2 regions of the Bacillus sp. XB1 genome follow, and region 2 is predicted to be linked to the other one. Evidence: a T-box and tRNA genes for the amino acid it is inferred to sense, from the RefSeq annotation. Region 2 holds a T-box; the other holds one or more tRNA genes.
The links. A T-box is a leader RNA that pairs with one kind of tRNA and senses whether it is charged. The one in region 2 lies ahead of metG (methionine--tRNA ligase), so its partner is inferred to be a tRNA-Met.
Positions count from the first base shown of each region.

Region 1: it has a tRNA-Met gene. The T-box ahead of metG (methionine--tRNA ligase) is inferred to sense a tRNA for this amino acid. The anticodon was not compared.

Region 1 covers NZ_JBNRIL010000009.1:20,437-32,220, reverse strand. Annotated here, with positions in the region: gene spoIIE (stage II sporulation protein E) at 1-1,493, opposite strand, end outside; tRNA gene ACK1U5_RS27245 (tRNA-Glu) at 1,753-1,824, opposite strand; tRNA gene ACK1U5_RS27240 (tRNA-Met) at 1,838-1,911, opposite strand; gene ACK1U5_RS27235 (S1 domain-containing RNA-binding protein) at 2,071-2,556, opposite strand; gene divIC (cell division protein DivIC) at 2,644-3,003, opposite strand; gene yabQ (spore cortex biosynthesis protein YabQ) at 3,000-3,653, opposite strand; gene yabP (sporulation protein YabP) at 3,650-3,958, opposite strand; gene ACK1U5_RS27215 (RNA-binding S4 domain-containing protein) at 4,017-4,292, opposite strand; gene ACK1U5_RS27210 (bifunctional methyltransferase/pyrophosphohydrolase YabN) at 4,307-5,767, opposite strand; gene ACK1U5_RS27205 (putative polysaccharide biosynthesis protein) at 5,780-7,381, opposite strand; gene spoVT (stage V sporulation protein T) at 7,612-8,148, opposite strand; gene mfd (transcription-repair coupling factor) at 8,285-11,784, opposite strand, start outside.
Region 2 covers NZ_JBNRIL010000004.1:80,670-92,453, forward strand. Annotated here, with positions in the region: gene ACK1U5_RS23415 (pirin family protein) at 1-648, shown strand, start outside; gene ACK1U5_RS23420 (M4 family metallopeptidase) at 805-2,454, shown strand; gene ACK1U5_RS23425 (metal-sulfur cluster assembly factor) at 2,532-2,849, opposite strand; gene ACK1U5_RS23430 (methyl-accepting chemotaxis protein) at 2,969-4,660, opposite strand; gene ACK1U5_RS23435 (methyl-accepting chemotaxis protein) at 4,874-6,568, opposite strand; gene ACK1U5_RS23440 (class I SAM-dependent methyltransferase) at 6,982-7,800, opposite strand; T-box leader at 7,915-8,185, shown strand; gene metG (methionine--tRNA ligase) at 8,236-9,870, shown strand; gene ACK1U5_RS23450 (hypothetical protein) at 9,912-10,166, opposite strand; gene ACK1U5_RS23455 (EamA family transporter) at 10,234-11,136, opposite strand; gene ACK1U5_RS23460 (sensor histidine kinase) at 11,278-11,784, opposite strand, start outside.

The DNA.
Region 1 (11,784 bases), on a different contig from region 2:
TGTATCTCCTTAGCAAAATCCTCCATAACCTTTGATACACCTAATAGTTGCTCCGCTACTATTCTACGATTTTCCTTCATTTGTTTTCGTAATTTTTGTCCCTCATAGAAGTGATCTAATTCACCCGCTACTAAATCCGTCACTTTTTTCCCTCTCACACAATGCTTGTCCCACTCACGAACTAATTTACGATTATGTTGCAGGGTTCCTTCTTCCGTTTCATTCATTATTTGTTTCATATAATCGTACGTTTTATCAAAATTCACTACCCAGCATTGATCCTTTTTAAAGCATGTTTGACATGTTTTCGCAGTAATTGTACTCAAAAACAAATCTGCTTCTGTCTCTTTATCTTCTTCCTCTACATACCCATATACAGAAAAGCTATTAGATAAAGCAGCAAATACATTTGCAAATTGGTTGATTTTATTTGCTGTAACATCACGCATCCTTCTTAAATATTGTTGTTGGTCTTGCGAATGCTCTTGTGTACCTGGCATAAATTTAGCAATACGATCCAAAACAAGCTTCGGTGTTAATAAGAAGATAACAATCGCTACACCTGACTCAATTAAAGTTGTTACAATATTTGTCTGTTTGTCCACATATAATGTAATTAAGCTTGTCCCAATTAATAAACCTAAACTAACACCTAAACGCTTCCCTTCTTTTAACAATCCACCAAGCAATCCAGAGAAAGCAAGAAGGCTAAGCTGAGACAAGCTAGACACATTTGCTAAACTTAATATTAGTCCTGTTACAACCCCTACTGTGGATCCTGTGGCAGCACCTGCAATAAATGCAAATACTAGCACTAAATACCTTGTAAAAATATGTTGAATAGAAGCATCATATACAAACCAATCTGTTGTACCCGTTAAAACAGATGCTAGTAATATAATCAAACAAACAATTTCTTCCGTCTCTAATGCCTGTTGTTTTCCTTTCCTTTCCACTAAAAGCGGGACGCTTTGTAAAAATATCATAGTTAATACGAAACTAAGCCCAGCCTCAATGGTACTAACGAGTAAATCGTACATGGTGACAGTTTGTTGCGCAAAATATACAACAACTAAGTGTGCGGTTAATGCGGAGATAAATACTTGAAATGGAACAAGTCCAACAGTTTTACGTGTAAATCGACTAAAGAAGATATTATAAATGAAGAAGGTAAAGATAGATGCAAAGGTAAAAAACAAATTATCTATCGATACCGAAAGAGCTCCTCCCATTAGAGCTAAAAATGCTAGCGGCATCTTATCCCGCTTCATAACATAAACAGCAGCAAAAAATGGCAGTGCAAACGGTAAAATATTTGTTAATATATATGCTCGTCCCAAAAGAAAACCAATAACAACAATAATAAATCCCCATCTAAAGAAAACTTGCTCAAATTTCATTCGCAACTTACTCGTCCACTTTATTCCTCCAAGCTGACTCTCATTCATTGCCAATGCACTTGTATTCATAGTATTCCTTCCTGCTTTAGGCATATTTTTAACACCACCTGCATAGTTTAATTACTGTCATTATAAAAGATGATTGTTGGTTTTTTTGTCAAAACAACAGTTTTCACTTTTATAATCGTTCGACTTTTTATTCGAAATAACTCTACAGATATACACGGTATGTAAGTTATTTTTGAGATTTTAATTAAATATTCAGAAAATATAGGGTGATTTTGTAGAAGTGTTGTATATCTTAATTTATTTAACAAAAAAAGATCATGCAAATTTGCATGATCTTTTTAGATGACCCGTACGGGATTCGAACCCGTGTTACCGCCGTGAAAGGGCGGTGTCTTAACCACTTGACCAACGGGCCGTTAAATTAAATATAGCGGCGGAGGGGATCGAACCCCCGACCTCACGGGTATGAACCGTACGCTCTAGCCAGCTGAGCTACACCGCCATGTCGTCTTATTTAACGGACAATTAGTATCTTACATCAGATACTAATTAAAGTCAACACATCTCAAAAACTTTTTTAAAAATATTTTTAACATATAAAAAAGCACCCTGAGCCATCACTCTGGGTACCTCTCTATATGTTAAAAACTAAACGTCCTTATTATCCGCGACGCGCGCCACGGCCACCACGTTTAGACTCTGTGTTACGCTTTAAAGAAGTTAAACGATCTTCGCTATCTTTTAAGAAGCGTGCCATCTTTTGCTCAAATGTTTCTTTCGGAGCTCGGTCGTTACCGCCACCGCGATTATCTCTGTTGAAAGAGCGATTATTACGTTGTGGACGTCCAGAACGTTGTTGATCACCACCGCGTTGGTATTCACCGCGTGGACGATCTCCTTCTGTTTTTTCACGTTCTTTCGCTTTTTTGATAGATAAACCAATCTTTCCATCTTTTTCAACATTAATAACTTTTACTTCTACTTGGTCGCCCACTTTTAAGTGATCGTTAATATCTTTTACATAGTTATCAGCAACTTCACTAATATGAACAAGACCCGTTAAGCCCTCTGGCAGCTCCACAAAAGCCCCAAAATTTGTAATACCTGTTACTTTACCCTGTAACTTGCTGCCTACCTCGATTGACATAAAAAAAATGCTCCTCCTTAGTGGTTAAAAAGTCAAATTTTACTTTATTATATATAATCCTAAAATATAGTGTCAATAAGACATACTCTACTTAGAAACAGGAAAAATTATCTCCCCTTTACCAGAGAAGAAATAATCCCTTCTAGCAATCTTTAATACGTACTCTTCATCATTTAACTTTTGAACTTCGTCTTTTAGACTTTTTTCTTTATTCGTTAATGAATCCAGTTCTTTTTTCATGTCCTTAACTTTTGCTTCTTTTGCTTTAATGGAACTGTTTTGTTGATAAAACGTTACACCAATACTCGCAATAATTGTAAAAGTAAAGACAAGAAAAACCGCTAAACGGCGATAAAGTCGCTTCCTGTTCTCATCCGTTTGTATTATATGCTCTTTAACAGGATTTGGACTCTGTTTTTCGATTGTTCTTTGTCTCAGTTCCCTCATTTCCGAGGTCCCCCTAACTTCTTTTTTATATGCTCCCATAGTTGGAAGATATGTCCCTTCAATTTTGCTATATATTGCAGGAACCCTATATGTTTCACTATAAAAAGTTTAACACGATTAGGGAGAAGTTTCCATATGAGCGAAGCAATAAATCGAACAGGCCAGAAAAAAACTTTCCATATGAAAAGTAATATCCAAATCACCATTTTCCATAACACATGTCCAATTGAAAGCAGTATACGAAATAAGAATAATATAAATGCAATAAATAGCTGCGCTATAATAATAACAGGTTTTATCATGAGTAGCTGTATAATTCGAACAAAAAAATATGTTGTTTGCATAAAAATATAGATGAGAAAATTTAACAGCTTCATGTATAGTGCCTTCAGTAAGCTTTGATATGCCGCAAAACCACATAATAATGCCAAAAACACATATATACGTAGCTCAGCTTCATTTACGAGAAGCAATACATAAAAGACGGATAATGCTTGGACAATCCAAAATAATATATCATGTATAAATACAAGCCAACGTTTACGTTCTTGGCGCTTTAAAAAACGTTGATATGTATCTAAAGACGCTCCAATCCAAGCACCCATTCCAATCATTGAAAGCATTGTATACAACTGAATTGTTAAGCTCATTTAAACAACTTACTAAAGAAACCTTTAGTTTTTTCCCCTTGATTTTCATCAATATACAGCATCTCATTAACTTTCCCTTTAATCGACACAATACCTTTTTCCACATCTAAATTTTTCATTTGTAAATTTTGACCACGAATTGTTAAAAAACCCATTACGGTCTCTAGTAAAAACTCTTCGCTATCAAAACTCTCTACCTGCTTCACACCGGTAATATCAATTATACGCCTGCCACGCATAATAATGTCATGCTCTACAGAAACATTTTGTTGATTAGAAGACGTAGGTGAGTAACCATTATTCACGTAAATCCCCCCATAGGTTTTTACTAGCTAATAGTAATGTATGAGGGGATAAATGATTTTAGAACAAGCCTTCTTCCGCTTTTACTTTTTCTTCACGAACTAAGCTATACATATTTGCTGCATCTTCTTTTTTAGTTGTTTCTTTTAATTCATTTATTTTCACAGTCACTATTTTTTGACCAAAACGAATTGTTAATTCGTCAGCTACTTTCACATCAGAACTTGCTTTTGCCACTTGACCATTAATAGATATTCTTCCTTGATCAGCTACTTCTTTCGCTAATGTTCTTCTTTTAATTAAACGTGATACTTTTAAAAACTTATCTAGACGCATATCAAATCCCCCTATTAACGCTCTGTCTGTTTCGCTTCTTCCCATAAAACATCTAACTGTTCTAATGATAAATCTTTCATCTCTTTATTCATTTCAGCTACTTTTGCCTCCATGTATAAAAAACGACCAGTAAATTTCTCATTAGTTGAACGTAACGCCTCTTCTGGATCTATTTTGTAATGACGAGCTATATTAACAAATGCAAATAGTAAATCACCAAACTCACCCAGCATCTTTTTCTCATCCATATTTGTAACCTCTTGTTGGAACTCTTGCCATTCTTCCAAAGCTTTCTCTATCATCGGTTGCACATCAACCCAATCAAATCCAACCTTACCAGCTTTCTTCTGAATTTCATAGGCGCGTAGTAACTGCGGCAAACTTTTGGGAACACCATTTAAAACAGATTCTTTCACGAATCCTTTTTCTTGTTTTTTAATTTCTTCCCAATTTGCAATCACTTCATCAGCGCTGTTTACATCCGTATTTCCAAACACATGCGGATGGCGACGAACCATTTTCTCAGATAGAGTTCGAATGATATCATCTATAGAGAACCAACCTTCATCTTCTCCGATTTGAGCATGAAGCATAACTTGTAATAATATATCACCTAATTCTTCTACTAAGTGATCATCATCCTCTTCATCGATTGCTTCCAACACTTCATAAGCTTCCTCAATTAAATATTTCTTTAATGATTGATGTGTTTGCTTTTTATCCCACGGACAACCATTTGGACCACGAAGTTCCGCAATAATTTCTCTAAGAACATCAAACTGTTGATACAAGGACGCACGCTCCTGAACTGGCGGCACGTACACACTCGTTAAATTATTCAATTCCGTTTCATGATCTAACATGTACAACGGTACCTTCTTTACTTGTTCAAATGAAGTTCCTGCAGCTGTTACGATATACACTTCATAATCATCTGGTAACATCTCCATTAATGTTAATTTCACATCAGATGCAACGAATGCATCATATACTTGGCAAAAGATTAAATGTTGACGCAGTTCTAATTGCCCTCTTTCAAATGATGTAGCATCAAGTAATTGGAATCCTTCAATCGGATCAATCTTTAGACTTGCAAACATAGGATCAAGGAAACTTTGTCCACCCTCAATTCGCACTTCAACATTTGAAACTTCTCCTTTTTCCAACAGTAGCTGAACTGTTCTTTCTGCTACAAGTGGATGCCCGGGAACAGCATAGATAATTTCTGTACCTTCAGCTTGTTCTAGCAATTTATTCGCAATTGTTTCATATACAATTTCAAACGTATCATGTGCTTCATATACAGCATCAAAAGACGTATATTGTACGCCTTCTTTCTCCAATTCTTCTATAACTGGATGTTCTTTCGTTCTAACAAACAGATGGTCTGCTTCTTTTATTTTTCGATATACACCCATCGTTAGCTGATCTAATTCACCAGCTCCTAAACCTAAAATAGTAATGATTCCACTCACAACCAGTCACCTCTATCCACTCTTCTTCAATGAACCTTCTTTTTTCTCTTGTTTCATAACGGTTCCTAATTCTTTTTTTGTAAATACACGTAATTTCAAAATAAAAAACATATATGTCAATCCGCCAATGGCTACACCTAACAACGCTTCAAGTGTCGCGCTTCCTCTATGTTCCGTATCAATTACTAATCCAGACATCTGTAACACACGTGTGAATATCATTAATACAAATCCCATACAGATACCACTAATTACTATCCCTAACATATTTCGCTTATTGATAAGTGACCCTGATACAGCTCTCGTAAGCAACAAAGTATTTAGTCCAGAGATTATAATTAACGCACATAAAGTCGCAAAGGCTGCACCTTTCACACCCAAATAAGGCATGAATATATAATTTAACGCTAACTTTAAGCAACCTCCAAATACAACAAATAATGCTGGCTTAAACGTTTGCCCCAATCCTTGTAAAATAGAAGCTGTCGTAATTGACAATGAACTAAATAAAATAGATAACGATAAAATAGATAAAACATCTGATCCATCACTGTTTTCAAACAACATAATATTCGTAGGTTGAATAATACAAGTTAGTCCAATAGCTGCTGCAAGTCCAATAACACATGTTATTTTCACTGCTAACTTTACCTTTTCTTGAATAAAGGAAAGATCTCCTCTTTCCTTCGCCGCTGTAATAATCGGAATAAGTGACAACGAGAAAGAAGTCGTCACAACAGTACCTAATTGCATTAGCGGAATACTTCTATCATAAACACCCTTTAATACCTTTGCATTTTCAGCCTGTTCTCCCACACCAATAAGTAAGCTGTAAAAGGACACTGAATCAGCCATCTGTATAAAAATAAGCACTAAATTACTAACACAAATCGCTAACCCCTGCCAAAAAAGGATTTTAACTATCTTCCTTTTACCCTTAATTCTCGCTGCACTTTTGAAGAATATAGAACGAAAATCTTGACGCATATACAATATAAGTACAATAATCCCAATAAGACCACCCGCAATTGAGCCTAACATAGCCCCTGCACCAACTGTATATAAATCAAATCCGTGAGCAATTAGGAATAGCGATAAAAATACAATAATAGAAACTCGAATTGTTTGTTCTATTACTTGCGAAACAGCCGTTGGCATCATATTATTAAATCCTTGAAAATACCCTCTTGCTACAGACAAAAATGGCATCAATAAGAATGAAAATGAAATAACACGTAGTAACTTATCTAAGTGTATATCGCCCATAGCTACCGCAATTGTTTCGGCCCCAAAAAACAATGTAAAGAAGCCTATAAAACCAATTCCTAATAAGAACCAAAAAGATACACAAATAATTTCTTCTGCTTCTTTTTGTTTTCCCCGCTCTAATCGTTCTGCAACCATTTTCGAAATGATAACAGGAAATCCATAAGTAGCTAAAATTAAACAAAATCCATAAAACGGGTAAATTTGTTGGTAAATATAAAACCCAATATCCCCCGCTATATTTTGATATGGAATACGGTAAAAAGCGCTTAATACTTTTGTAACGAAACTTGCAATCGTTAATATAATAGCCCCACGCCAAAAGGCTTGATACTTCTTCGCTTCCATACAAGAAAACTCCTTTTTCTATTCTCACCTCTCGTATTATATCATAAAGAAAAGAACAAACTCCCTTCCCAACACGGGTAATAATGAGTTCCTACACGTTAAAAATATTCAACGAAAAAAGGTAGCAAAGTGCTACCTTCATTCAATATACATATATCTCCAAATAATTGATTTCTCAAAAAGAAAGATCATAATTAGGAAAGATTGCTACTTCTAAAATCAATATACCCTTACTGTTCCATTTGTTTCGCTAAGAAACTGGCAGCAGTATTAACCGCTTTATGCTCGATCTCGCTTATAATAGCTTCTTTTGAAAAAATAATGACGGCTCCAATCGGATCTCCGTTTGCAACAATTGGTCCAACTGTATAAGAATGAACCTTTTCTGTTACACCATCAATAATGGAAATATCACTTTCATCCGTCATAATAACAGACTTTCGTTCTTCCATCGTTTTTTCAATTAAATCGCCAACACTTTTATTTAAGTATTCTTTTTTCGATACACCTGATACTGCGATGATAGAATCTCGATCACACACAAGCACATTATGTCCTAAGCTGTCATATAAAGCATCAGCATATTCTTTTGCAAAATCACCTAGCTCACTAATTGGAGAATACTTCTTTAAAATTACCTCTCCATCGCGATCAACAAATATTTCTAGTGGGTCTCCTTCTCGAATACGTAAAGTTCTACGAATTTCCTTCGGGATTACGACCCTGCCTAAATCATCAATTCGACGTACGATTCCAGTTGCTTTCATTCTAATGCTGCCTCACTTTCTACTGATGATCAAAGTGGTGAATTTACCTGTTCATGTAAAAATCACCAACTGTTAGATATAGTATTTTACACATTAGTTCTTCTATGCACGTCGAATTGTATTTTTTTATCTTATTTTAGGCATTTATTACTTCTTTTTTTACATCTGGTAAGCCTTTTAATAAATTTTCAGCAATCGTTAACCACTTCGATGTCTCTAAGCCATTTGTTTTCATAACAATTTTCAATTGTGATCCTTCCATTCCTAAACCAATCATACGTCCAAAACTATTTCCGAGCATGAATAATTTTCCACCATCAATATTTTGACTTGCTTGTTCAGAAAACAGGAATGTTACTTCAAATTTATTCTGCTTAATTAATTCAATTTGTTCTTTCATTGCCAACACTTTAATATTTGCAATTTGTAATAAATAACCAACTTCTTGTGGATAATCGCCAAATCTATCGATCATTTCTTCCTGCAATTCTTCAATATCCTCAATTGCAGAAACACCTCTAAATTGTTTATACATCATAATTTTTTGCTTACTATCTGAAATATAAGCATCTGGTAAGTATGCATCTACCTCTAAGTCAATTTCAACATTAACTATATTTTCAGCCCCATCTGTTCCTCTACGCTGTTCAATTGCATCTTTTAACATTTGAGAATATAGATCAAATCCGACAGAATCAATAAATCCATGCTGTTCTGCCCCTAACAAATTACCTGCTCCACGAATAGATAAATCTCTCATCGCAATTTTGAAACCAGATCCAAGTTCCGTGAACTCTTTAATTGCTTGTAGACGCTTCTCTGCAACCTCTGACAGCACTTTGTCACGTTTATATGCAAAGTATGCATATGCAACACGATTAGAACGTCCAACACGCCCACGAAGCTGATACAACTGTGATAATCCCATACGATCTGCATCAAATACAATTAACGTATTTACATTCGGAATATCTACACCCGTCTCAATAATTGTTGTACTTACAAGAACATCATGCTGTCCTTCTAAAAATGATAGCATAACAGACTCTAATTCGCTTTCGTTCATTTTCCCATGTGCGTACGTTACGCGGGCATCTGGAACTAACATCGAAATTTCATCTGCTTTTCTTTCAATATCCTCTACACGGTTATATAGGAAGTAAACTTGACCACCTCTTGCAAGCTCTCGCTCTATCGCCTCTCGCATTAACGCTGGATTATACTCGACTACATACGTTTGGACTGGGAAACGATTTTCTGGTGGTGTCTCAATAACAGATAAGTCGCGCACACCAAGCATAGACATATGAAGCGTCCGCGGAATCGGAGTTGCCGTTAATGTTAATACGTCAACATTCGCCTTCAATTGTTTAATTTTTTCTTTATGTGTCACACCAAATCTTTGTTCTTCATCAATAATAAGAAGCCCTAAATCTTTATAAGTAACATCTTTAGATAAAATACGATGTGTTCCGATTACAATATCTACTGTTCCATCCTTTAAGCCCTTAATTGTTTCATTTTGTTGTTTCCTCGTACGGAATCTACTTAATAAGCCTATATTGATTGGATAATCTTGAAAACGCTCTCGAATTGTTTCATAGTGTTGCTGCGCAAGAATCGTTGTCGGTACTAAAATTGCAACTTGTTTTTCATCCATAATCGCTTTAAATGCCGCACGAATAGCCACTTCAGTCTTCCCATACCCTACATCACCACAAAGGAGCCTATCCATCGGGCGTCCGCGTTCCATATCTTTTTTAATCTCGTCAATAGAACGTAACTGATCCTCTGTCTCTTGGTATGGGAAAGATGATTCGAACTCTTGTTGTTCTGCCGTATCTGGCGTATATGCATAGCCTTTTGAAGCTTCGCGCTCAGCATATAGTTTAATTAGGTCATCCGCAATGTCTTGTACAGATTTTTCAACTTTCGTTTTAACCTTTTTCCAATCATTCCCACCTAATTTGTAAACTTTCGGATCCTTACCTTCAGATCCTACATATTTTTGAACTTGATCAATTTGTTCAATTGGAACGTATAGCTTATCATTACCTTGATATTTAATATTTAAATAATCTTTATGAACACCATTAATCTCTAATGTCTCAATACCTAAAAATTTACCTATACCATGATTTACATGAACTACATAATCTCCAACTTTTAATTCCGAATAACTTTTAATACGTTCAGCATTCGATAGCTTTTGTTTACGTTGTGATTTTTTAACTTTCTTATGAAAAAGCTCCTTTTCAGTAATGACAACAAGCTTTTGCATCGGCATTTCAAATCCTGCATGTAAATCACCTACAGCAATTTGTAACCTTCCAGGCAATAAAATATCTGTACCTTCTACAATATCTGCCTCAATATCATAATCACTTAAAATATGTTGTAATTTTTTCACACGTTCATCATCTGTTCCGAGTACAACAGTCGTAAAATGCCCTTCATTCCATCTATCAATTTCTGTTTTTAACAAATTCATCTGTCCATGGAAATCTTGCATTGTTTTACATGTTACATTAACAATATTTTGCGGATGTGTGTGTGCGATATGACGCAAGAATAACGTTAAATATACAAAACTTCTTTTTTTATGATGAAGAAACCCCTCGAATGGGTGAGAGAAAGATAAATCTTGAATAATTGTTCCTTCACCAAGAAGTGATATATACCATTCCGCCTCTTCTGTTTCAAGATGTGATGCTGTTTCTTGAATACGGGAAATCTCATCTAAAATTACAACACCATCTTCTGGTAAATAATCTATCAGACTAGCAGGTTCTTTATAGAAAATAGATAAGTATTTAAACATCTGTTCTATACTTTGCCCGTTTTTCAACATCTCAATTTCATGACTTACCGTCTCAAGCACTTTAGTCTTTAGTTTATCATCAGAAAGTTTTTGCATCGTCTTAGTCAAGCCTTCTTCAAGATGCTGAATTCCTGATTTTAATTCTTCCTGTGAAAATAAAAACTCTGTTGCCGGACCAAACCTAACGTTTTCTTTTTTACCTTGAGAACGCTGTTCATCCACATCAAATAATCGAATAGAATCGACTTCTGTATCAAAGAATTCAATACGAAATGGTAGTTCTTCAGTTAAAGGATAAATATCTAATATTCCCCCACGCAAACTGAACTCCCCTGGAGCTTCTACCATCGACTTACGTTCATAGCCAATATGATGTAAAGTATGCAAGAGCGCATCTAAATCAATCTCTTGCCCTAGATTGATTTCAACTTGCTTTTGCTTCCACAATTCTTTTATTGGTAAAAATCTACGCAATCCTGCCACTGGCGCTACAATGATTCCATTCTCTCCCGCAGCCAAGCGATTTAACACTTCTATACGTTGCGCCTTCAATTCTGGACTTGCAACTCCAATTTCCGATGCTATCAGTTCATTCACTGGATATAACCACACATCTTTTTCACCAAGTAACGCCACTAAATCTTCATGTACTTTTTGTGCTTGGTATAAGTTATGTGTCACGATTAATTGTGATTTTTTTGTTTTTTTATATAAAGCCGCCATTAATAATGAACGAGAAGACGTTGCCATCCCTGATATAAGTTGTTCTTTTAACCCATCTTCTAACCCATTAATAACCGATTGTATCTCTTCAT
Region 2 (11,784 bases):
TTAAATACACATTTTCATTTTTCTTTTGCCAATTACTATAATCCAAATAACATGAACTTCGGAGCGTTACGTGTTATTAATGATGATCTAGTAGCGGCGCAAACTGGTTTTGATATGCATCCACATCGTGATATGGAGATTATTTCTTACGTTGTAGATGGTGCTTTAACACATGAAGACAGCATGGGAAATCGCGGAACAATTGAGCGTGGACATGTTCAATATATGAGTGCTGGCACGGGCGTATTTCATAGCGAGCATAATTTAGGCGATGAAACGCTGCGTTTATTACAAATTTGGATTTTACCAGACCGTGCAGATCATAAACCAAACTATGGTGAGTTTAAATTTGATTGGAGCAAGCGTGAAAATGAATGGTTCCACATGGTATCTTCAGTAGAAGGAAATGCACCAATTCAAATTCACCAAGATGCGAATTTATATTCCTTATCATTAGAGGCTGGAAAAGAAATTCATTTTCCAGTGAAAGAAGGCCGTCAATTGTATCTTGTACAAATTGAAGGAAGCAGTGTAATCAATGGTGAAAATCTTGTTATGCGTGATGCAGCGGAAGCGGTAGAAGAAGATATTCATATTGAAGCAAAAGAGCAATCACACTATTTAGCAATTGAATTGAAAAAACAATAAAAGGTTTATAGAAAAGAGGACATCCGATAGATGTCCTCTTTTTTTGATTGGAATTGTCTGAAAAATGTTTCTCAAATTTTCGGTAGAGGTATCAGCTGGGAAAATAAGAATTGTATAAAAGTGTCAAAAATCTTTATGGGAATGGGGAATGTTATAGTGAAAAAGCAAGTCATTTCATCAGCATTAGCGTTAACTGTTATCGCCGGGGGATTTGGAGCGTTTGGGGCAACGACAACGAAAGCGGAAGAACAAAAAATTCAATATCATCAAGAATTTAAAACACCTGCATACATAGGTGAAGAATGGAAAGCACCGGAAGGACTAGATAAAAAAGAGACAGTCTTTCAATACTTAGAGAGTAAGAAAGATATGTTTAAATTAGCAGGAAATATTGAAAAGCATTTTAATATCGTTGGGGAAGAAAAAGACGCTGAATCTGATACGACACATGTGAAGCTAGTTGAGAAACATAATAACATTCCTGTGTACGGTTCTGATCAAACTGTTACACTTGATAAAGAGAATAATGTAAAAGCATTCTTCGGACAAGTTATTCCGAATTTAGATGATAAAAATATTCCTGCAGCTGCAAGCATTACTGCGGAACAAGCAGAAACGATTGCAAAGGCAGATATTGAGAAAGAAATTGGTAAAGTAAAGAGTTATGACGGTGTGAAAAAAGATTTATTTGTATATGAAAAGGACGGTAATTACTATCTTGCATACTTAGTTAAGGCATCGATTTCAAAACCAGCTCCAGGATATTGGCATTATTTTGTTGATGCAACGAATGGAAATGTTATTGAGAAATATAACGCTGTAGATAACATTACTGGATTTGGTTACGGAGTATTAGGTGCTAGACAATCATTTGAAATTGCTCAAGATACGAAAACAGGACAATTCAACTTGTTTGATGGTAAACGAGGACAAGGTGTTCATACATTTGATGCAGAAAATATGGACGAGAACTGGTTTAATTTATTCTCACAATGGCTTGGATATACAGGAGAAGAAGTTGAAAGTAAATCTAAGTTCTTCGAAGATAAAGCTGCAGTTGATGCGCATGTAAATGCGGGAAAAGTATATGATTACTACAAAAAGACATTTAATCGTAACTCTTTCGATGATAAAGGTGCGAAGCTTATTTCAACTGTTCACGTAGGTACAGCTTGGAATAACGCAGCTTGGAATGGTGTGCAAATGATGTACGGTGATGGCGATGGAAAAACATTCATTCCATTATCTGCTGGACTTGATGTTATCGGTCACGAATTAACGCATGCTGTAACTGAACATACAGCAAACCTTGTTTACAAAAATGAGTCAGGGGCGTTAAATGAATCGTTATCTGACATTATGGGTGTTATGGTTGAGAAGAAGAGCTGGGATTTAGGTGCTGACATTTATACACCTGATAAACCAGGCGATGCACTTCGTTCATTAAAAGATCCAGCGTCTATTCCAAACCCATTAAAACCAAGTGAAGGTTACCCAGATCACTATAGTAAACGTTATACTGGAACAGCTGATAATGGCGGCGTTCATATTAACAGTAGTATTAATAATAAAGCTGCTTATTTAGTATCTGAAGGCGGAGATCATTACGGCGTGAAAGTAACTGGAGTGGGCCGTGAAGCAACAGAAAAAATTTACTACCGTGCGCTTACGAAATATTTAACTGCAAACTCTGACTTCAAAATGATGCGTCAAGCGGCACTTCAGTCAGCTGAAGATTTATACGGTAAAAACTCTAAAGCTGTACAAGCTGTAACGAAAGCTTATGATGCAGTAGGTGTAAAATAATAAGAGAAAAGACCTGACATCCTAGTCAGGTCTTTTCTTTATCCCGCTATCCGCAAATGATGAAATTTCCACTTTATTTAGTCGCGAATACCTAATGCGATTTTTGCCATACGTGACATACGTTCTTTCGACCAGGGCGGATTCCAAACGACATTTACTTCTATTTCATTAACTTCAGGTACGTTTGTTGATAATACTTTTTTAACGTCTGATACGATTTGCCCAGCCATTGGACAACCGATAGAAGTCATAGTCATCGTAATGACAGCATTATTATTTTCATCTGCTGTAACGTCATACACTAATCCAAGATTAACGATATCAACACCTAGTTCAGGGTCAATAACAGCTTCTAAATTGGCAAGTAATTTATTTTCAAATGCTTCTTGTGACATAAGCAGCCCCTCCTACACTTTAATGATATCGATTCTCATTATAACGGAAATGAGCATAATGTGCAGGAAATGAGCTCAAAAAAATATCCCTCTTTCAAAGAAGGGATATTTTTGAACATCTATTCTGTTTTAAAATGAGATACGAGTTGATCTAACTCTTCAACTGTTTGTTTCATTTTTCTAGCAGTTACTGTCATTTCATTCATAACAATAACTTTCTGTTCAGCAGATTGTGCCGTTGCGGCAGTTTCGCTGGATACTTCAGTAGAGATAGAAGCGATGTTATTAAGTGAAGCATTCATTTCTTCAGCACTTGCAGCCATTTCTTCAGCAGTTGCTGATATATCTTGCATTTGAGTAGATACTTTATTTACTTGTTCCACAATTGTTGTGAAAGAAGTACCAGCTTCACGAATAACATTGATACCTTCAAATGCTTCAGAACGGCCTTGAGACATCATAGAGCTAGCAGTTTCTGTATCATTTTGAATTTGATGTAGTAATTGATTAATGTCTGTTGCAGCTGTTTTAGATTGTTCAGCAAGTTTTCGAACTTCGTCAGCTACGACAGCAAATCCTTTTCCGTGCTCGCCAGCACGAGCTGCCTCAATAGAAGCATTTAAAGCAAGTAAGTTTGTTTGCTCAGCAATATTAGAAATAGATTGTACAGCAGTATCAATATATTTCGTATGAGTGATTAGACGTTCAACCACTTCTGACGTAGCATTTACAGCTTTGTGTATTGTTGTCATTTGTGAAACAGATTTTTGGATAACCGTACTTCCATCGCTAGCATGTTCAGATGTGGCAACAGCAAGTTCCGCTACAGATGAAGCAGATTCAGCGATGCGCTGAACACTTACTGCCATATCATCCATTGCAGTTGAACTTTCTTCCATACTAGAAGTTTGTGATTGAATACTTGCATTTAAGTTGGACATCGAGCTTTGGACTCTTAATGTCGCCTCACGTGATGTATTCGTTTTTTCTAGCATATTTTCAGAAGCGGTTTGTACTTCCACTGATGTTTTTTGAACACGATTAATGATATGTTGTAGGTTTTCTAACATTTTATTAAATGATGTTGCGATAGCACCTATTTCATCGTTGCTATTTACTTGTAGACGTGCCGTTAAGTCACCTTCTTGAGAGGCTAATTCTTTTAGTTTCGTGTCAATTTGTTGAATTGGTTTCACAAGTTTACCAGAGAACCACCATGCAAGAATAATTGCAGCGACAATACAAATAACAAGTGATAAGAAAATAACATATTCAATTAAGAGTGCAGATTGGTCAATTTTTTCAATAGATTGTTCACGTAATTTAGCTTGTTCATTACTGTAATTTGTGAAGTCACCAATTACTTTATAGACCGTTCCGTTTTCTGAAGAAGCTACTTGTAAAGCTTCTTCCCATTTTTGTTCTTTTGCAAGAGTGAATACTTTTTCTTCAATGAACTTTCTCCAAGTAGACCCTAATTCCATTGTGCTTTTTACGGACGAAGAAAGATTTGGATTAGAAAGAAGTTTATCTTTTGAATCTTCAAGACGTTTACTCATCTGATTAAACTTGTCTAATTCGACTTGATCATGTTGTAGTAAATAACCCCTTAAAGCAGATAGCTGTACTTGATAAGCGTCTCCACGTTCTTTCAATTCTGTTGCCAGTGGAGAAATTTCTTTTTGTAATGTTTCAGCTTTACGAGATTGGTCAATAGCAAAAAATAAAATAAAAGCTAAGGCGATGCCAAATAAAGCGCAAATCGTTCCCATCATGAACATAAGTTTTTTTCTGATACTTACAAAATTCATATAATTAAAAGCCTCCTTTGTGAAATCTTAGTATTAGAATTAATAAATGTAAAAAATTGAAAGAAAGCTTTACTCCAGTTGGAATAAAGCTTTCTTATTTCCTTTAGGAATTATAGCAGACGGAATGAGAGATAGAAAGAGATATTTTAAAGTGAAAAAGGAGAACCTGTAAAACTTTCTTTCCTATACCTTTGAGCTCGTGTCATTTTCACTTTAAGCGTTTGTTTTGAAATGAGAGACGAGAACTTCAAGTTCTTGTACGATTGTTTTCATTTCAGATGATTTGTTAGCCACGATACTCATTTTGTTTACTTGATCACCAGCTGAATGTGCTGTTTGTAATGTTTCTGCAGCAACTTCATTTGAAATAGAGGCGATATTATTTAAAGCTGCGTTCATTTCTTCAGAGCTTGCAGCCATCTCTTCAGCAGTTGCAGACATTTCTTGCATTTGCGTAGAGACTTTGTTAATGTGGTTAACAATTTCTGAGAATGAAGATCCGGCAGTACGAATAACAGTAATTCCTTCAGAAGCTTCTGCTTGACCTTGTGTCATCATGTCATTTGCTATTTTAGTATCGGCTTGAATTTGATGCAGTAAATGGTTAATGTCAGTTGCGGCTAGTTGAGATTGTTCAGCAAGTTTTCGAACCTCATCAGCAACAACAGCGAATCCTTTTCCATGTTCACCAGCACGAGCTGCTTCAATAGAAGCATTTAAAGCGAGTAAATTTGTTTGCTCGGCGATATTCGAAATAGATTGAAGTGCAGTATCGATATGATTTGTATGTGTAATGAGTCGCTCAATTACTTGTGATGTAGCGTTAACAGCTTCGTTAATTGTGTGCATTTGTGTAATAGATTTCTCAATGACTTTATTCCCATCATCTGCTTTTTCTGAAGTTGTGACAGCTAAACTAGTAACAGAAGAGGCGGACTCAGCGATACGCTGAACACTTGTTGCCATGTCATCCATTGCAGTTGAACTTTCTTCAATGCTAGAAACTTGTGAACGAATATTGTGTTCAAGAGCATTCATAGTTTCTTGGGTCCTTGCGGTATTTTCCATAGAAGCAGTCGTTTCGATAAATACATTTTCGGAAGCTTCTTTTACACTTGTTGATGTTTGTTGAACTTGTTTTATTATATGCTGTAAGTTAGTGAGCATTTGATTAAAGGAATTTGCAATGTCACCTATTTCATCTTTACTTGTTACGTGTAATCTAGCCGTTAAATCTCCATCTTGAGAAGCTAATTCTTTTAACTTCTCATCAATTTGTCGAATTGGTTTAACGAGTTTACCAGAGAACCACCATGCTAATAAAATAGACGTTAATGTACATGTAATGAGTGAGAAGAAAATAATATATTGAATAAGTGATGAAGAAGACTCGACGTCAGCAATTAATGCGTCACGTTTCTCATTCTCTTCATTTGTATATTTATTAAAACGATCTAAAAGATCATTTACATAATCTGTTTGTGCTAAAGCAATTTTGGATGCTTCGTCCCATTTTCCTTCACGAGCAAGAGGTAGTACCTCATTATCTATGACGCTACGCCATTTTCCCCCCATTAAAATAGCTTCTTTCATTCCTTCTGGGAGCTTCTTGTCACTTGTTACTTTCTCTCTAGTATCAGCTAATTTTTTCCCTTCTCGGTTGAACTTATCTAATCCTTTTTGATCATGTGATAGTAAATATTCTTGTAAACCAGCAACTTGTGCTTGGAACCAATCGCCACGTTCTTTTAAAATCGTCGCTCTTTTTGATACATCATTTTTTAACGTTTCAATTTCACTTGCTTGATTCATGGCGAATGAAAGAATAACTATAAGAGCAATGCTAAATAAAGAAGAAATGCTTAAGAGTGTGAACAGTAGTTTTTTTCGAATACTAACATATTTCATCGTTACCCCTACCCTCATTTAAACTGTTTATTATGATTTATGGATATTCAAAACGAAATTAATAAAAACATTATTATGAAGTTATTAATCTGTTCAATGAAAATTATAGCAGATAATGGAAGGAGTCAGATTGGTATTAGAAAAAGTTCTTAAAATGTATACATTTGCATATCATAAAATTCATAAATAAATATTAGAAATGCTATTGAAATTTGAAATGACATCATGTATACTTCTAATTAGTTGATAACGATTATCAGTATCAACTAAAACATTACTCTTCGTTATGTTGGTCATACCCCTTTTTGACGGCGTAAGTCAGAGACGAAATGTTGAAATATCTTGTGTCCTATTCTACAGAATTATGGTAATCTCCAACCTCAACTTATATGCGTGAGCATGCAAAAAGGATCCTATCCGTGAAGGGATCCTTTTTTGCATGCTGTCGCAATTATTGTATATAGACCAGGGATACGTTCTTCGATTCCTTCCGGTGCAGTAGAAGGGAAGAGCCATCTTTGATGAGGTCCGTGTTCTTCAACTAGTTTTTCAATTTTAAAATGTTCTTCCGCGAGTGTTGTAATAATTTCTCCTAACGTCCAGCGACGGATGGTTGTTTTAGGTAGCGATTCTTTCTGTGCTTCTGTAAGAAGGATGCTATAAGCAACATCATCTTCAATTAATTCTTTATCGAAATAATTTCCACTTGCTCGAAATGATGGATGGTCTACTCCTAATAGCTTTGTGTATATTGGATGGTAATCGCGAAGGATAAGTATTCCACCGGGCTTTAGTAGTTGAGAGATTGTTGTAAAAAGTGGTTTTAAATCTAGAAAGTAATGAAGTACACCAAGTTCCAGTAATACGATATCAAATGATTTGGAGAGATTTACATCTAGTACATCAGAAACGATGTAATGAATAGAGACGCCTGCGGCTTCCGCAAGTTCATTTGCATATTTTGCATTACTTGCTGAAATATCAACAACTGTTACGTCAGCTCCTAAAAGAGCGAGTGCGACAGCTTTATTTCCTTTTGAGCCGAGTAAATTAATAATACATTTTCCTTTTGGAGATTGTATGTAAGGTAAATAATGTGCTACTTCGCGCGTGGGATCTTTCATGATTTTTTTCGCATAATCAGCTGGTGCCCCGTGGCGATTCGTCCAAGCTTCATAAGCAGCTGTATTCCAGCTTTTTTCATTTATAGTGCTTAGTTGTTTTTGGTTCAATGTTATCACTCCTTTTGTGAACGTATAGTTATTCGGCAGAGGGATGGGATTTCCTTTTCTTTCTGAATAAAAGTTTGATTTTTCTGTTATTAAGTCGTACAATACTTTTTATACGTAAAAGCGTTGAAAAGGAAAAGTAGGATGAACACATTCTTTCCAGAGAGCTTCGGTAGCTGAGAAGAAGCAAGAATATTCATTTGAACAATGGCCTTTGAGCTTCGTCCTGAACTTATCAAATGATAATAGTAGGCGGCGACGAGAGTTGGTACTCGTTATCAAAACCACAGTATAAGAGCATATAGCTCCGTACTTGTTAAGGCTAATTATGTGAGTAATTGGCGAAATAAGGTGGTACCGCGACTGTTTATACAGCCCCGCCCTTATCTTTTTTAAGATAAGGGCGGGGCTTTTTATATTTAAAAGGAGGAATGTAAGATGAGTATTTTTATTGGAGGCGCTTGGCCGTATGCAAATGGTTCGTTACACCTTGGCCATATTGCGAGTTTGTTACCTGGAGATATTTTAGCGCGTTATTACAGGGCAAAAGGTGAGAATGTGCTGTATGTTTCAGGGAGTGATTGTAATGGAACACCGATTGCAATTAGAGCAAAACAAGAAGGTGTGACAGCGAAAGAAATTGCTGATAAGTATCATGAAGAGTTCCAGCGATGTTTTCGTAGCCTTGGTTTTACTTATGATTGCTATACACGTACAGATAGTGAGCACCATCATGAAACAGTTCAAAATGTTTTTTTACGTTTATTAGAAGAAGGACATATTTATAAAAAAACAGTGGAACAAGCGTATTGTGAAACGTGTACGCAGTTTTTACCGGATCGTTATGTAGAAGGAATATGTCCACATTGCCATGAAGCAGCAAGAGGAGATCAATGCGATGCTTGTTCTGCTATTTTAGATCCTCTCGATTTGTTAGAAAAGAAATGTAAGTTATGTGGTAGTACGCCATCTGTAGAGGAAACAGAGCATTTCTATTTTGCATTGCATACATTTCAGCAGCAAATTAAAAGGACTGTAGAAATTGCCAAACAAACAGGGACATGGCGCGACAATGCGATTCAACTAACAGAGAGATATGTAAAGGAAGGATTACTAGATAGGGCCGTATCACGTGATTTGCCAATTGGGGTACCAATTCCAGTAGAAGGGTATGAAGATAAGAAAATTTACGTATGGATTGAAGCAGTGACAGGCTATTATTCAGCGAGTAAACATTGGGCTGAAGAAACAGGGAAAGATGATCAAGAGTTTTGGGATAGCGAAGCGAAAACATATTATGTGCACGGAAAGGATAATATTCCGTTTCATTCCGTCATTTGGCCAGCGGTATTACTTGGAATAGGGGAGGAAGCAATCCCGCGTCATATCGTTTCGAATGAATATTTAACAGTTGAAAAAAGAAAATTATCTACAAGTAAAAACTGGGCAGTATGGGTGCCTGACATATTAGAACGCTATGATCCAGATTCTATTCGTTACTTTTTAACCGTCAACGCACCAGAAAATCGCGATACTGATTTTTCATGGCGGGAATTTATTTACAGTCATAATAGTGAATTATTAGGTGCATACGGGAACTTTGTGAACCGGACATTAAAGTTTATTGAAAAATATTATGGTGGTATCGTGCCGAAAGGAAGTATTGAAGTAGAGCTGAAAGATAAAGTAGAAGGATTATATAAACAGGTAGGAGAGGCGATTGAGCAAACTAAATTTAAGGTGGCGCTAGAGACAGTATTTGATACAGTACGTTTTGCAAATAAATATTTTGATGAAAAGCAGCCTTGGAAACAAAGAGAAGATGATCCAGTTTCATGTGAAGAAACGATTTATAACTGTGTGTATCTTATCGCTAATTTTGCCCATCTCCTTGAGCCATTTTTACCATTTTCAAGTGAAAGAGTTCGAAACACATTGTCGATTGTGAAACGAAATTGGGAACCGCAAAATACGTTGCCAAGTAGAATTGATAGCGTACAGCCATTATTTGAGCGAATCGATGTAAAACAAATTGAGCATGAGATAGAGAAGCTGTATGGAGCGGTAAAATGAGATAGAGAAAAAGACCTTTCAAGTAAATGAAAGGTCTTTTGTTATGCAGTATGGTTCTCTTTCTTATCTTTCAAAAAGAAAAGTACAGCAAGGATTACAAGAATAATAGCTGCAATATCATACGTTATTTTAAATGTAGTATTAAAGTTTAAGTACTCTACGAAAGGAGTTTTCACTGCTCCTGCATATATACAAACGGGAACGAGAAGTAAATCGTAAAATTTCTTTTCTTTCATATATCTTATTAGGAAGAAGATACACATAATAGCAAAAAATACGATGCTTAAAATAGTCATTTATACCTCCAGATAAATTTACTTATTTTAATTGCAGTTATATCTTTTATATAAATTCTGTATTTTTTCAAGCGCTGTGCACGCGATTTTGTTTCCTTTCTTTCCTAGCCGTAAGCAGCTGAGGAGTGAAAATCCCAACCAATATAAAAATAATACCAATCCACTGCATGAACGTTACGACTTCATGTACAAGTGTAATAGAAGCGATAATAGCAGTTGGTAATTCAGCTGCACCTAATATTGTACCGAGTCCTGTTCCAACCTTTGGTACACCGATTGAAAAACAAATGACAGGTACAACAACGCCGAATAATCCGAGGAAGAAAGCATATTTCCATAGACCGGCTTGCAAAGCACCGTCTGTTAAAAAGGTTGGCGGAAAGAATAGGCATACGATAAGAGTAGCACTTGTTGTCATAAGAAAGCTTTTCGTATAAGGCGGAACATCCGTAGCGACGCGCCCGCTTGCAAAAACATAGAATGAAAAAGAGACCGCAGCTAATAGCCCAAAGATAATCCCTTTCGTAGAAAAACTTTGTCCGAGGCCTTCAAATACACCACCTGCAAACAATGTACCAGCAAATAAAATAAGGATAGATATGATCTTATCGCGGCTTGGAAATGTTCGATTTGCAATGGCTTCGATAATGAGACCAATCCAAGTGAACTGAAAGAGTAGGACGACAGCGATAGATGCGGGTAGTTCTTCTACAGAAATAGCGTAAAAAATCCCAGTCATACTCATTGTTGTTCCGACGGTTAGTAATGAAAAAAATTGTTTTTTTGTTACTTTATGATGTGAAAAGAAAAGAACGAGTAGAAATAGTCCAATCCATCCGAAGACATATTGTCCCCCTAGGAGTTGATGTGCTGAAAATCCATTTATGAATCCGAGTTTGAAAATAGTTGAAAGTATGCCGTAGCTGCAAGCACCGAATAAAACGAGCAATGAATATTTAAACTTTTCCATAAAAAATCCTCCTTTTAAGTAATAAAAAACGCCCGCTATCCAAATAAGGATAACGGGCGAACGAAACAGAGTAAGACACTCTACAAAATTCCGCCACTCACACATGAAGTATGAGTTTGGGGTATGTAATTATAGTGAATGTTACATTGCTTTTGGGAATACAATGGAGCATTTTACACCTTGAGCTGTGTTTTGTATCCCGTAAGGAAACTGATGTTTATCTAATATTTGTTTCACGATATATAATCCAAGACCACTACCTTGTACTAACCCGTGTTTATCAGGATTTGCGCGATAGAAAGGCTCAAATAAATGAGCAAGTTTATCTTCATCAATTTGTGAACCTGTATTTAATACTTCTAATGCGTAACCATTTGGTTTTTCATAAAGCTTTATATATACGTGCTGATGGTCAATTGTATAATGAATTGCATTTGAAATAATGTTAAAAATAGCAGTTTGAATAAATTTAGGATCAGCTAAAATTTGTACGTCGTGTTTAATATTAGATTGTACATTTAATTGTTTTACAGATACAAAGTAATCTACTTTCTTCATAACATCCTCAATAATATTAGATAAAGAAATGACTTCTAAATTCGGTTTAAATTGAGGGTTTTGTATTTTGGATAATTCCGACATTTTTTC